Linked DNA regions of Mesorhizobium onobrychidis. The protein of the gene in region 1 interacts with the protein of each later gene in a pairwise test. Links are inferred from orthologs where the notes say so. Each region holds a gene or a part of one and is shown on either strand. Other genes may lie near its edges.

The links. Proteins that work in one complex are often made in the same cells at the same time.
Region 2: the proteins of dnaE (region 1) and dnaQ interact in binary tests that used the Escherichia coli proteins (3 or more experiments, as listed by UniProt). The link is inferred for Mesorhizobium onobrychidis from one-to-one orthologs.

Annotation. Positions count from the first base shown.
Region 1 is NZ_CP062229.1:4,005,882-4,013,027, forward strand. Bases 1,545-5,669 are described here. They hold dnaE (DNA polymerase III subunit alpha), read left to right. Parts: upstream 1,545-1,941; coding sequence 1,942-5,469; downstream 5,470-5,669. Other genes in these bases: IHQ72_RS19915 (acetyl-CoA carboxylase biotin carboxylase subunit), read left to right, coding at 1,545-1,744; IHQ72_RS19925 (methyltransferase family protein), read left to right, coding at 5,575-5,669. Also shown: more of IHQ72_RS19915, read left to right, coding at 1-1,544; more of IHQ72_RS19925, read left to right, coding at 5,670-5,982; IHQ72_RS19935 (potassium channel family protein), read left to right, coding at 6,599-7,146. UniProt on the Escherichia coli protein: DNA polymerase III is a complex, multichain enzyme responsible for most of the replicative synthesis in bacteria. This DNA polymerase also exhibits 3' to 5' exonuclease activity. The alpha chain is the DNA polymerase catalytic subunit.
Region 2 is NZ_CP062229.1:820,491-824,764, reverse strand. The notes cover bases 1,511-4,274. They hold dnaQ (DNA polymerase III subunit epsilon), read left to right. Parts: upstream 1,511-2,414; coding sequence 2,415-3,134; downstream 3,135-4,274. Other genes in these bases: IHQ72_RS03905 (FxsA family protein), read right to left, coding at 4,197-4,274; secB (protein-export chaperone SecB), read right to left, coding at 3,404-3,904; coaE (dephospho-CoA kinase), read left to right, coding at 1,725-2,327; IHQ72_RS03925 (shikimate dehydrogenase), read left to right, coding at 1,511-1,719. In the rest of the region: IHQ72_RS03930 (Maf-like protein), read left to right, coding at 273-872; more of IHQ72_RS03925, read left to right, coding at 865-1,510. UniProt on the Escherichia coli protein: DNA polymerase III is a complex, multichain enzyme responsible for most of the replicative synthesis in bacteria. The epsilon subunit contain the editing function and is a proofreading 3'-5' exonuclease.

The sequences.
Region 1 (7,146 bases):
CTTCTGTGAAGTGCTGGAGAAAGAAGGCATCGTCTTCATCGGCCCGAAACCCAGAGCGATCAGGGCGATGGGCGACAAGATCGAGTCGAAGAAATTCGCCAATGCAGCCAAGGTCAGCACGGTGCCAGGCTGGCTCGGCGTCATCGAGAATGCCGTCCATGCGGAAAAGATCGCCGGCGAGATCGGCTATCCCGTGATGATCAAGGCCTCGGCCGGCGGCGGCGGCAAGGGCATGCGCATCGCCTGGAGCAAGGCCGAGGTGCGCGACGGGTTCGACCGGGCGCGGTCGGAGGCCAAAAGCTCGTTCGGCGACGACCGCGTCTTCATCGAGAAGTTCGTGGTCAATCCGCGCCACATCGAGATCCAGGTGCTGGCCGACGCGCACGGCAACGCGCTTTATCTCGGCGAGCGCGAATGCTCGATCCAGCGCCGCAACCAGAAGATCGTCGAAGAGGCGCCTTCGCCCTTCCTCGACGCCAAGACCCGGAAAGCCATGGGCGAGCAGTCGGTGGCGCTGGCCAGGGCGGTCGACTATCAGAGCGCCGGCACGGTTGAGTTCATCGTCGACAGCGAAAAGAACTTCTATTTCCTTGAAATGAATACGCGATTGCAGGTCGAGCACCCGGTAACCGAGCTCGTCACCGGCATCGATCTGGTCGAGCAGATGATCCGCATAGCTGCCGGCGAAAAGCTCGCTATCAAGCAAAGCGATGTCAAGCTGAACGGCTGGGCGGTGGAAAGCCGGCTCTACGCCGAGGATCCGTATCGCAATTTCCTGCCGTCGATCGGCCGGCTGACGAGATACCGGCCACCGGAAGAGGGACAGGTCGGCGAAATTGTCATCCGAAACGATACCGGCGTCACCGAGGGTTCGGAAATCTCGATGTTCTATGATCCGATGGTCGCCAAGCTGTGCACCTGGGCGCCGACCCGGCTCGCGGCAATAGACGCCATGTCCGTGGCGCTCGACAGCTTCGTCGTCGACGGCATCGAGCACAACATGCCGTTCCTGGCAGCACTTATGCAGCATCCGCGCTGGCGGGAAGGGCTGATATCGACCGCCTTCATATCAGAGGAATATCCCGATGGCTTCGCGCCGATCGTGCCTGATAGCGAGGAGAAGGCGGTGCTCGCATCGATTGCCACCGCGGTCGAACTGCTGCGCCGCGACCGGCTCGACCGGCTGGGCGGGCGGCTGGCGCCGCATTCGGGTGTCCTGAAACGCGACTGGGTGGTCAAGATCGGCAAGGATTACCTTTCGGCCTCGGTGCTCGAAGGCATGATCTCCATTCCGATGGCGATCGATCTGTCGATCGACGGCGGCAAGGCGCTGACGGTCACGTCCGACTGGCGGCCGGGCGATCTCATCTGGCACGGCACGGTCGGCGACCGAAGAATCGCCGCGCAGATCAGGCCGGTACCGAACGGGCTTCGCATCGCCTGGAAAGGTATGTCGGTGACCGCACGCGCCATGCTGCCGCGCACCGCCGAACTCGAAAGGCTGATGCCGGAAAAATTGGCGCCCGACACCTCGAAGATGCTGCTCTGCCCGATGCCCGGCCTTGTCGTGTCGATCGCCGTTGCCGAAGGGCAGGAGGTCAAGGCCGGCGAGACGCTGGCCGTGGTCGAGGCGATGAAGATGGAAAACGTGCTGCGCGCCGAGCGCGACCTCACCGTGTCGAAACTCAAGGCAAAGCCGGGCGACAGTCTCGCCGTCGATGCGGTGATCATGGAGTTTGCGTAAGGCTGAAAACAAAAACCCGCCTAGCGGCGGGCCGTTGGCGCAAATCAGCACCATGCATATATTCCTAGCATAAATGCCGTCACAAAGCAACGGATCGCGAGCTTGCAAGGCTCGAGTCGCAATTGCTGGACTCGCATCGTCCGGTGCCGGACAATACATCTTCATCGACTGAGTCCTTTCAAACGGCGCTAAAAACCATGGCGAATGAGACACTTCCACGCGACCCCTTGCGGCGCGAGGCCCTTGTGAGGGCATCGCGGCCGGAAGTGCCTGCGCGCCCGTTCATTCATCTGCGCGTCCATTCGGCCTATTCGTTGCTCGAAGGCGCATTGCAGCTCGGCACGGTTGTCGGCCATGCGGTCAAGGATGAGGCTCCAGCCATCGCCGTCACCGACACCAACAATCTGTTCGGCGCGCTCGAATTTGCGCAAAAAGCGGTGAAGGAGGGCATCCAGCCGATCATCGGCTGCCAGACCACTCTCGCCTTTTCCGGCGAAGCCAGCGACAGCCAGCGCGACCGCAGGCGGCAAGGCCCGGATATGCGGCCCGTGGTTTTGATCGCGGCGACCGAGGCCGGCTACAGCAATCTGGTCAGGCTGGTCAGCCGGGTCTATCTCGAAACGCCGCCCGGCGAGGCCGTGCATCTGACGACCGAGATGCTGCAAGGCCATTGCGACGGCCTGATCTGTCTCAGCGGCGGGCCGCGCGGCCCAATCGGCAACGCCTTGAAGGAGGATCGCCGCGATCTCGCCGAGACGCGGCTTTTGGCGCTCAAGGCGCTGTTCGGCGACCGGCTCTATGTCGAGCTGGAACGGGTTTCCGGTTATGACCGGGCGATCGAGCAATCGTCCGTCGACCTCGCCTATACCAATGACTTGCCGCTGGTCGCCACCAACGAGGCGTTTTTCTCCTCCCGCGACGACTATGAGGCGCATGACGCGCTGATTGCCATCGCCGAAGGTTCGGTCGTCGCCGTCGACAACCGCCGCCGCCTGTCGCCCGACAATTTTCTGAGAAACCAGGCTGACATGGCGAGGCTGTTCGCCGATCTGCCGGAAGCGATCGACAACACCGTCGAGATCGCGCTGCGCTGCTCCTACTACCCCAAGACCCGCAACCCGATCCTGCCGCGCTTTGCCGGCGGCGATGTCGCCGATGCCGATGCGGCGGTGAAGGCGGAGGCGCAGGAGCTTGCCAGACAGGCGCATGAAGGGCTGGAGGCGCGGCTCGCCGCGCACGGACTGGCTCCCGGCTACACGGTCGAACAATATCGCGAACGGTTGGAATTTGAGCTCGGCGTCATCGAGAAGATGAAGTTCCCCGGCTACTTCCTGATCGTCGCCGACTTCATCAAATGGGCGAAGGCGCAAGGCATTCCGGTCGGGCCGGGCCGCGGTTCGGGCGCCGGCTCGCTGGTCGCGTATTCGACGACCATCACCGATATCGATCCGCTGCGCTTCTCGCTGCTGTTCGAGCGCTTCCTCAATCCCGACCGCGTGTCGATGCCCGACTTCGACATCGATTTCTGCCAGGACCGGCGCGAGGAGGTCATCCGCTACGTCCAGCAGAAATACGGCCGCGACCAGGTCGGCCAGATCATCACCTTCGGCACGCTGCAGGCTCGCGCGGTGCTGCGCGACGTTGGCCGCGTGCTGCAGATGCCCTATGGCCAGGTCGACAAGCTCTCCAAGATGGTGCCGTCGAACCCGGCCAATCCGGTCAAGCTCGCCGACGCCATCGCCAACGAACCGCGCTTTGCCGAAGAGGCCGAGCGCGAGCCGATCGTGCAGACGCTGCTCGACATGGCGCAGAAGCTGGAAGGGCTCTACCGCCACGCCTCGACGCATGCCGCCGGCATCGTCATCGGCGACCGGCCGCTGTGGGAGCTGGTGCCGATGTACCGCGACCCGCGTTCCGACATGCCGGTCACCCAGTTCAACATGAAGTATGTCGAGCAGGCCGGGCTGGTGAAGTTCGACTTCCTCGGCCTGAAGACGCTGACGGTGCTGGAGACTGCGGTCAAGCTGATCCGCCGCCGCGGCATCGAGATCGATCTCGCCCACATTCCGCTCGACGACCCTGATACCTACGCCATGCTATCGCGCGGCGAAGTGGTCGGCGTGTTCCAGGTGGAAAGTGCCGGCATGCGCAAGGCGCTGATCGGCATGCGGCCCGACTGCATCGAAGACATCATCGCGCTGGTCGCTCTCTATCGGCCGGGACCGATGGAGAACATACCGACGTATAACGCCAGAAAGCATGGCGAGGAGGAGATGGCGTCGATCCACCCGAAGATCGACCATCTGGTGAAGGAGACGCAAGGCGTCATCGTCTACCAGGAACAGGTGATGCAGATCGCGCAGGAGCTCTCCGGCTATTCGCTGGGCGAAGCCGATTTGCTGCGCCGCGCCATGGGCAAGAAGATCCGCGCCGAGATGGACAAGCAGCGCGAACGCTTCGTTTCGGGCGCGGTCGAGCGCGGCGTCGGCAAGCCGCAAGCCGACTTCATTTTCGACCTGCTGGCAAAGTTCGCCGACTACGGTTTCAACAAGTCGCATGCCGCCGCCTATGCAGTCGTCTCCTACCAGACGGCCTATCTGAAGGCGCACTACCCGGTCGAGTTCCTGGCCGCGTCGATGACGCTCGACATGGGCAACACCGACAAGCTCGCCGATTTCCGCCAGGATGCGCTGCGCCTCGGCATCGATGTCGTGGCGCCGTCGGTGATATCAAGCTTCCGCGCCTTCGAGGTCGGCGAGAACCGAATCTTCTATTCGCTGGCCGCGCTCAAGGGCGTCGGCGACGCCGCGGTCGAGCACATCGTCGCCATGCGCGGCGAAAAACCGTTCAAGAGCCTCGCCGATTTCTGCGAAAGGGTCGATCCGAAGATCGTCGGCAAGCGGGTCTTCGAAAGCCTGATCATGGCCGGCGCGCTCGACTGCTTCGGCCACGACCGCGCCGCGATGATGGCCGGCGTCGAGCGGATGATGGGGCTGGCGTCGCTGGCGCAGCAGAATGCAATATCGGGCCAGCACGACATTTTTGGCGCCTCGCTCGGCGCGCAGTCGCAGGCGCTCAATCTGCCGGCGACCGACCCGTGGCTTGCCGCCGACCGCCTGCACCGTGAATTCCAGGTGGTCGGCTTCTATCTCTCGGCTCATCCGCTGGACGAATACAAGGCGGCGCTGCAGAAGATGCGGGTGCAGAACTGGGCCGAGTTCTCGGCGGCCGTCAAACGGGGTGCTGCCGCCGGGCGGCTTGCCGGCACCGTCACCACCAAGCAGGAGCGCAAGACGCGCACCGGCAACAAGATGGGCGTCGTGCAGTTCTCCGACACGTCGGGCCAGTATGAAGCAGTGCTGTTTTCCGAGGGGCTGGCGCAGTATCGCGACCTGCTCGAGCCCGGCCGTTCGGTGGTGATCACCGTTTCGGCCGAGGACAGGCCAGAAGGCGTCAATCTGCGCATCCAGACCGTGCAGTCTCTGGAGGACGAGGCAAGTCGCATCCAAAAAGCCTTGCGCATCTTTGTCAGAGATGACCGACCCGCGTCGGCGATTCAATCGCAGCTGACCCAGCGCGGCGACAGTCAGGTGAGCATTATCGTTATCAAGGATGAGGCGCAAGGCGAGGTCGAGATCGAACTGCCCAACCGTTACCGCGTCTCGCCGCAGATTGCGTCGGCCATGCGCGCGGTGCCGGGCGTGGTGGAAGTCGAGTTGGTGTGAGCTAACGACCGTATTCCGCCAGCCCGGTCGCATTGCCCGGTGACGATGCCGCTGGTGTTGTGAGCTCTGCGGCCTGGGTCTTTTCGGCGGCCGGGGGAGCGGGTCATGGATGAGCGGGATGCCGCTGCCGAACTCCAGAAAATGGTCAATGGCTTCCAGGTATCTCAGGCGATTTGCGTCGCCGCCACGCTGGGCATTGCAGACCATCTCAAGGACGGAAAACGCACCAGCGGCGAACTGGCCGCGTTGACCAATACTCATCCGCAGGCGCTCTACCGGCTGCTGCGCGCCCTTGCGTCGGTCGGCGTGTTCCATGAAGCGGAAGACCGGTCGTTCTCGCTGACCCCGCTCAGCGGCGCGTTGCGATCCGATGTTCAGCAGTCGGTCGAGCCGTGGGCGATTCTGGCCGGACGGCCGTATTTCCGTCAGGCATCCGGAAGAGTCCGTCATCTTCCACCGCGCGATGACGGCCATGTCGCGTGGCGTCGCCGCCGCGGTGATCGCGGCCTATGACTTCCGGCCGTTCTCTGTCGTCATGGATGTCGGGGGCGGGCAGGGCGCGCTGCTTGCCGAAATCCTCTGCCGCAATCCCGGCCAGCGCGGCATTCTTTTCGATCAGCCGCAGGTCTGGCGAAGGCCGGCCCGGTCTTTGACGCCGCGGGCGTATCCGATCGATGCGACATCGTCGCCGGCGATTTCTTCGTCTCGGTGCCCGAGGGCGCCGATGCGATTGTGCTTAAATGGATCCTGCATGACTGGGACGACGACACAAACATCCGGATCCTGAAAACCTGCCGCCGGGCGATGCGCCCCGAAGGCAAGCTGCTGGTGCTCGAGAGCATTCTGGCGCCGCCCAACGAAGGCGCCGGCGCAAAATTCGGCGATCTGAACATGCTGGTCATGCCGGGCGGGCAGGAGCGCACGGCGGAAGAATTCAGGTCGCTGCTTGCGGCGTCGGATTTTCGGGTCGCGAATATTGTTGAAGCCGGACCTCGCATCAGCATCATCGAGGCGGAACCGGTCTGACTGCTTTGCGGGTCTGAAACGCTCCGGATGTTCTCAAGCCACAGCGGCTTCCCTCTGCTCTGCCCACTGGACGGCTGTCGCAGCGAACGTTATCGCAGTTGTCATGAAGGCGCCGGAAAGGGAAGGAGTGGAGGATTTTTCAGCCTTGGCGCGGCTGCGCGGCACGCTGCGCAAACTTTATCACGGGCGCACGCCCGCGGCTTTCCGGTTTCAACTGGTCGCCATTGTCATCGACCTTGCCATCATCGCCTTCTTCATCGCCACACCGGTGATCCAGGAGTCGTCCTCTTTCCTCTGGCTTGATTATTCTGTGGCAGCACTTGTCGCCGCTGACATGATTGCCCGGCTGCTTGCCTCCAACGACATGCTGCGCCTGATGAAACAGCCGGCGTCGTGGGTCGATGCCTTTATCCTGCTGACGCTGCTGATGCCTTCGGCGCTGGCCAACCTAGGTTTTCTGCGCATATTGCGGCTGTGGTCGCTGTCACGCAGCGGCGCGCTGTGGCGGTTTTTCGAGATGCGCGGGCTCAAAAAATGGCGCGAGGCGAGCCATGCAGTCATCAATCTCCTGACATTCCTCCTTGTCATCACCGGCTTCGTCTACACCTTCTTTTTCAGCACCGGGGCCGGTCTCGAAGGCTATGTCGACGC
Region 2 (4,274 bases), 3.2 Mb from region 1 along the record:
ACGAAGTGAGGAGCGTTTCAGCCAATCTCGAAGGATCGCGATTTGGCATCAGCCGCCACCCGCTATGCGCGACGCAACTGCCAATCTCGGACATCTGCGATTGGCCTTATACCACTAAGCCCTCGTCATCCTAGGGCGGAGCAGGAGCGAAGCGACGTAGCGGAGACCCTAGGATCCATGCCGTTACTGTGGCCCGAAGAGCGCAACGATACAGCAGTTGCTTGCGCGCCCGTCTCCCGATCGGAATCTCAACCAACCTTAAGCGACAGATAATGGCCGAAAAAATCATTCTTGCCTCGGGCAGCCCGTTTCGCAAGGCGCTGCTCGTCAACGCCGGCGTCGCCATCGAGGCGGTGCCGGCGGAAGTCGACGAGCGCGCGCTCGAAGCACCTTTGCAGGGCAGCGGTATCTCCCCCGAGGACATCGCACTGGTGCTTGCCGAGGCCAAGGCCACCGAGGTCAGCGAGCGAAAGCCCGGCGCTCTGGTGCTCGGCTGCGACCAGACGCTGTCGCTCGGCGACGAAGTGTTCCACAAGCCGGCCGACATGGAAGCCGCGCGCCGCCATCTCTTGGCGCTGTCGGGCAAGACCCATCAGCTCAACAGTGGAGTCGTGCTCGCCCGCGACGGCGCGGTTCTGTGGCGGCATGTCGGCATCGCCAGCCTGACCATGCGAAAGCTCGATCCGGCCTTCATCGGCCGCCATCTGGCGCGGGTCGGCGCCAAGGCGCTGTCCAGCGTCGGCGCCTATCAGATCGAAGGCGAGGGCATCCAACTGTTCGAAAGAATAGAAGGCGACTATTTCACCGTCGTCGGCCTGCCGCTTCTGCCCGTTCTGGCCAAGCTGCGCGACCTCGGAGCCATCGATGGCTGAGGCCGCGAAAAAAGCCTTCGTCACCGGCCACCCGGTCGCGCATTCCCGGTCGCCCAAGATCCACGGCTATTGGCTGGCAAAATACGGTATAGACGGCAGCTATCGGGCGATCGATGTCGCGCCGGAGGCTTTTGCCGAATTTGTCAAAACGCTCGAGGCGAATGGCTACCGTGGCGGCAACGTCACCATCCCGCACAAGGAGGCCGCCTTCGCGCTGGCGGCGCGCCGCGATGACGCGGCCGAACAGATCGGCGCCGTCAACACGCTGTGGTTCGAGGGCGGAAAACTGTGGGGCGGCAACACCGACGCCCATGGTTTTGCCGCCAATCTGGACGAGCATGCGCCGGGCTGGGCAGACAATGGCCCGGCCGTGGTGCTCGGCGCCGGCGGCGCCTCGCGCGCGGTCATCCAGGCGCTGAAGCAGCGCGGGGTTGACGATATCCGCATCGTCAACCGGACGCTCGCCCGAGCCGAGGAGCTGCGCCACCGCTTCGGCGGCGGGGTCTCCGCCCACGGCACGGTCGCGACCGGCGAACTGCTTGCCGATGCCGGCCTGCTGGTCAACACGTCAGCGCTCGGCATGCACGGCCATGAAGGCCTGTCCGCCGATCCGGCCAGGCTGCCGGATCATGCCATCGTCACCGACATTGTCTATGTGCCGCTGGAAACGCCGTTGCTGGCCGCAGCCAAAGCGCGGGGCCTGAAGACCGTCGACGGGCTCGGCATGCTTTTGCACCAGGCAGTGCCCGGCTTCGAGCGCTGGTTCGGCATCAGGCCTGACGTCACTGCCGAATTGCGGCAGATGATTGTCGCCGATCTTGGCGCCCAAGCAATGACCAGGGAATGAAAAGCATGATCGTGCTAGGCCTCACCGGATCGATCGGCATGGGCAAGTCGACCACGGCGAAGATGTTTGCCGAAGCCGGCGTACCCGTCCACGATTCGGACGAGGCAGTGCATCGCCTCTATGCCGGCAAGGCGGCTCCGCTGGTGGAGGCGGCGTTTCCCGGAACCACCAGATCTGGCTCGGTCGACCGCACCAAGCTGGCCGAGCGGGTGCTCGGCGATGCAGCCGCGCTGAAACGGCTGGAAGCGATCATCCACCCGCTGGTCCGCGCCGACGCCGACGCCTTCCTGGCCAGGAACCGCGCTGCCGGCGTACCGCTTGTCGTTCTCGACATCCCGCTGCTGTTCGAAACCGGCGGCCGCGACCGCGTCGACAAGGTCGTGGTCGTCACCGCCTCGCCCGACATCCAGCGCGCCCGGGTGCTGGCAAGGCCGGGCATGAGCGAGGAGAAACTGGCGTCGATCCTGGCCAGGCAGGTTCCCGACGCCGAAAAGCGTGAAGCCGCCGATTTCGTCATCGACACCGGACAAGGTTTTGATGCGGCGCGCGCGGCGGTCAATGCGATTGTCGCCGAACTGGTCGGGGATAAAGCCAGCAAGCCTGCTTAACGGCGCTTGCGTCCGGCGTAATATGTTGCCAATTTGTTCCCATCATGATTCGGCTGGAATAACGCCGGAACCCAACGGACTGATTCGATGCGCGAGATCATCTTCGATACGGAAACCACCGGTCTCGATTTCCGTGATGACCGCGTCATCGAGCTTGGCTGCATCGAGTTGGTCAATCGTTTCCCGACCGGCCGCACCTTCCACCATTACATCAATCCGCAAGGACGACCAATTCATGCGGAGGCGCAGGCCGTTCATGGCATCAGCTCCGCCGACCTCACGGGCAAGCCGGCCTTCAGCGACATCGCCGAGGAGTTTCTTGCCTTCATCGACGGCGCCAAGCTGGTCGCCCACAATGCCACTTTCGACATCGCTTTCCTCAATGTCGAGTTTGGCCGGCTTGGCCACCCGGTCGTTGACCCCGGACTTGTCGTCGACACGCTGGCGCTGGCGCGCCGCAAGCATCCGATGGGCCCCAACTCGCTGGACGCGCTGTGCCGGCGCTATGGCATCGACAATGCCCGTCGCACCAAGCACGGCGCGCTGCTCGATTCGGAATTGCTGGCCGAGGTCTATATCGAGCTCATCGGCGGCAAGCAGGCGGCGCTGATCCTCGACAGCGCCACGGCGCCGGCCGGCGGCAGGAGAAGTGTCGACGATATCGACATCAGCATCGGCGTGCGGCCGATAGCGCTGCCGTCTCGTCTGACCGACGCGGAGCGTACCGCGCACGCGAGCATGGTCGGCACGCTGGGCGAAAAGGCGCTCTGGCTGCGCGTCGCCCCCGAAGCGAGTTCCGCGGCATAGTGATTTTGACTGGAGCGATCCGTCGCGCCCCCCTCTGTCCTGCCCTCTTTGCCAAAACTTGGCATCTCCCCCTCACGGGGGGAGATCGGACTTCACATCGGCCTTCGCCAATCTTCATCGTCGCAGGAATGAGCGAGACGCTTGGGCTGCCAATCTCCCCCTCGTGGGGGAGATGTCCGGCAGGACAGAGGGGGGCGCTGTCCCTCCGGCGTCCCAAAGAAAAAACCCGGCGCGAGGCCGGGTTTTTCAATGTCTGCGCGACACTCGCCTCAGCTCACCTTGGCCTTGCCGGCGGCCTGGTCCTCGGCCAGCTTCTGCTGGAACATTTGCGCGAAATCGATTGGGTCGAGCATCAGCGGCGGGAAGCCGCCATTGCGGGTGGCCTCGGCGATGATCTGCCTGGCGAACGGGAACAGCAGCCGCGGGCATTCGATGAACAGCAGCGGCAGCATGTGTTCCTGCGGGAAGCCGCTGATGGCGAACACGCCGCCATAGACCAGCTCGACGTTGAACAGCACTTCCTTATCGAAGGATGCCTTGGCGTTCAGCGTCAGATTGACGTCGAACTGCTTGTCCGAAAGCGGGTTGGCGTTGACATTGACGTTGATGGCTATGCCGGGGGCCTTGTCGCGGCCGCGCAGCGAGTTTGGCGCGCCGGGGCTTTCGAAGGAAAGGTCCTTCACATATTGGGCAAGCACGTTGAGCGAAGGCTGCGTCGCGTCGCCGTTGCCACTGGCCGCGCCGGTCGGCGCGTCGTCTTTGCTGGCCATAAGCCTTTGTCCTTTTGCCTCGGCAGCGTTGCTGACCGGATTGAAATCGGGCGTTCGCTACCATGGTCGGCATGACAAGACAAGGTTTGCCCGCTTTGCTCTCCCTTCTCCCCTTGTGGGAGAAGGTGGCCGAGCGAAGCTCGGTCGGATGAGGGGTGTTCCAGCTTGGCGCCGGCTGCACTCCGTCCAGCACCCCTCAACCGTCTCGGCGCTGCGCGCCAATCTTCCTTCTCCCACAAGGGGAGAAGGAAGAGCCGCGCCGACCTACTCGTCCTTGAGGTGATTGCCGACCCTACTCATCCTTGAGGCGGCGCCAGGGGGAATTGTGATCCGGGCCGCGCTCGTCGCCGCGCGAATAGTCGCTGTCGTC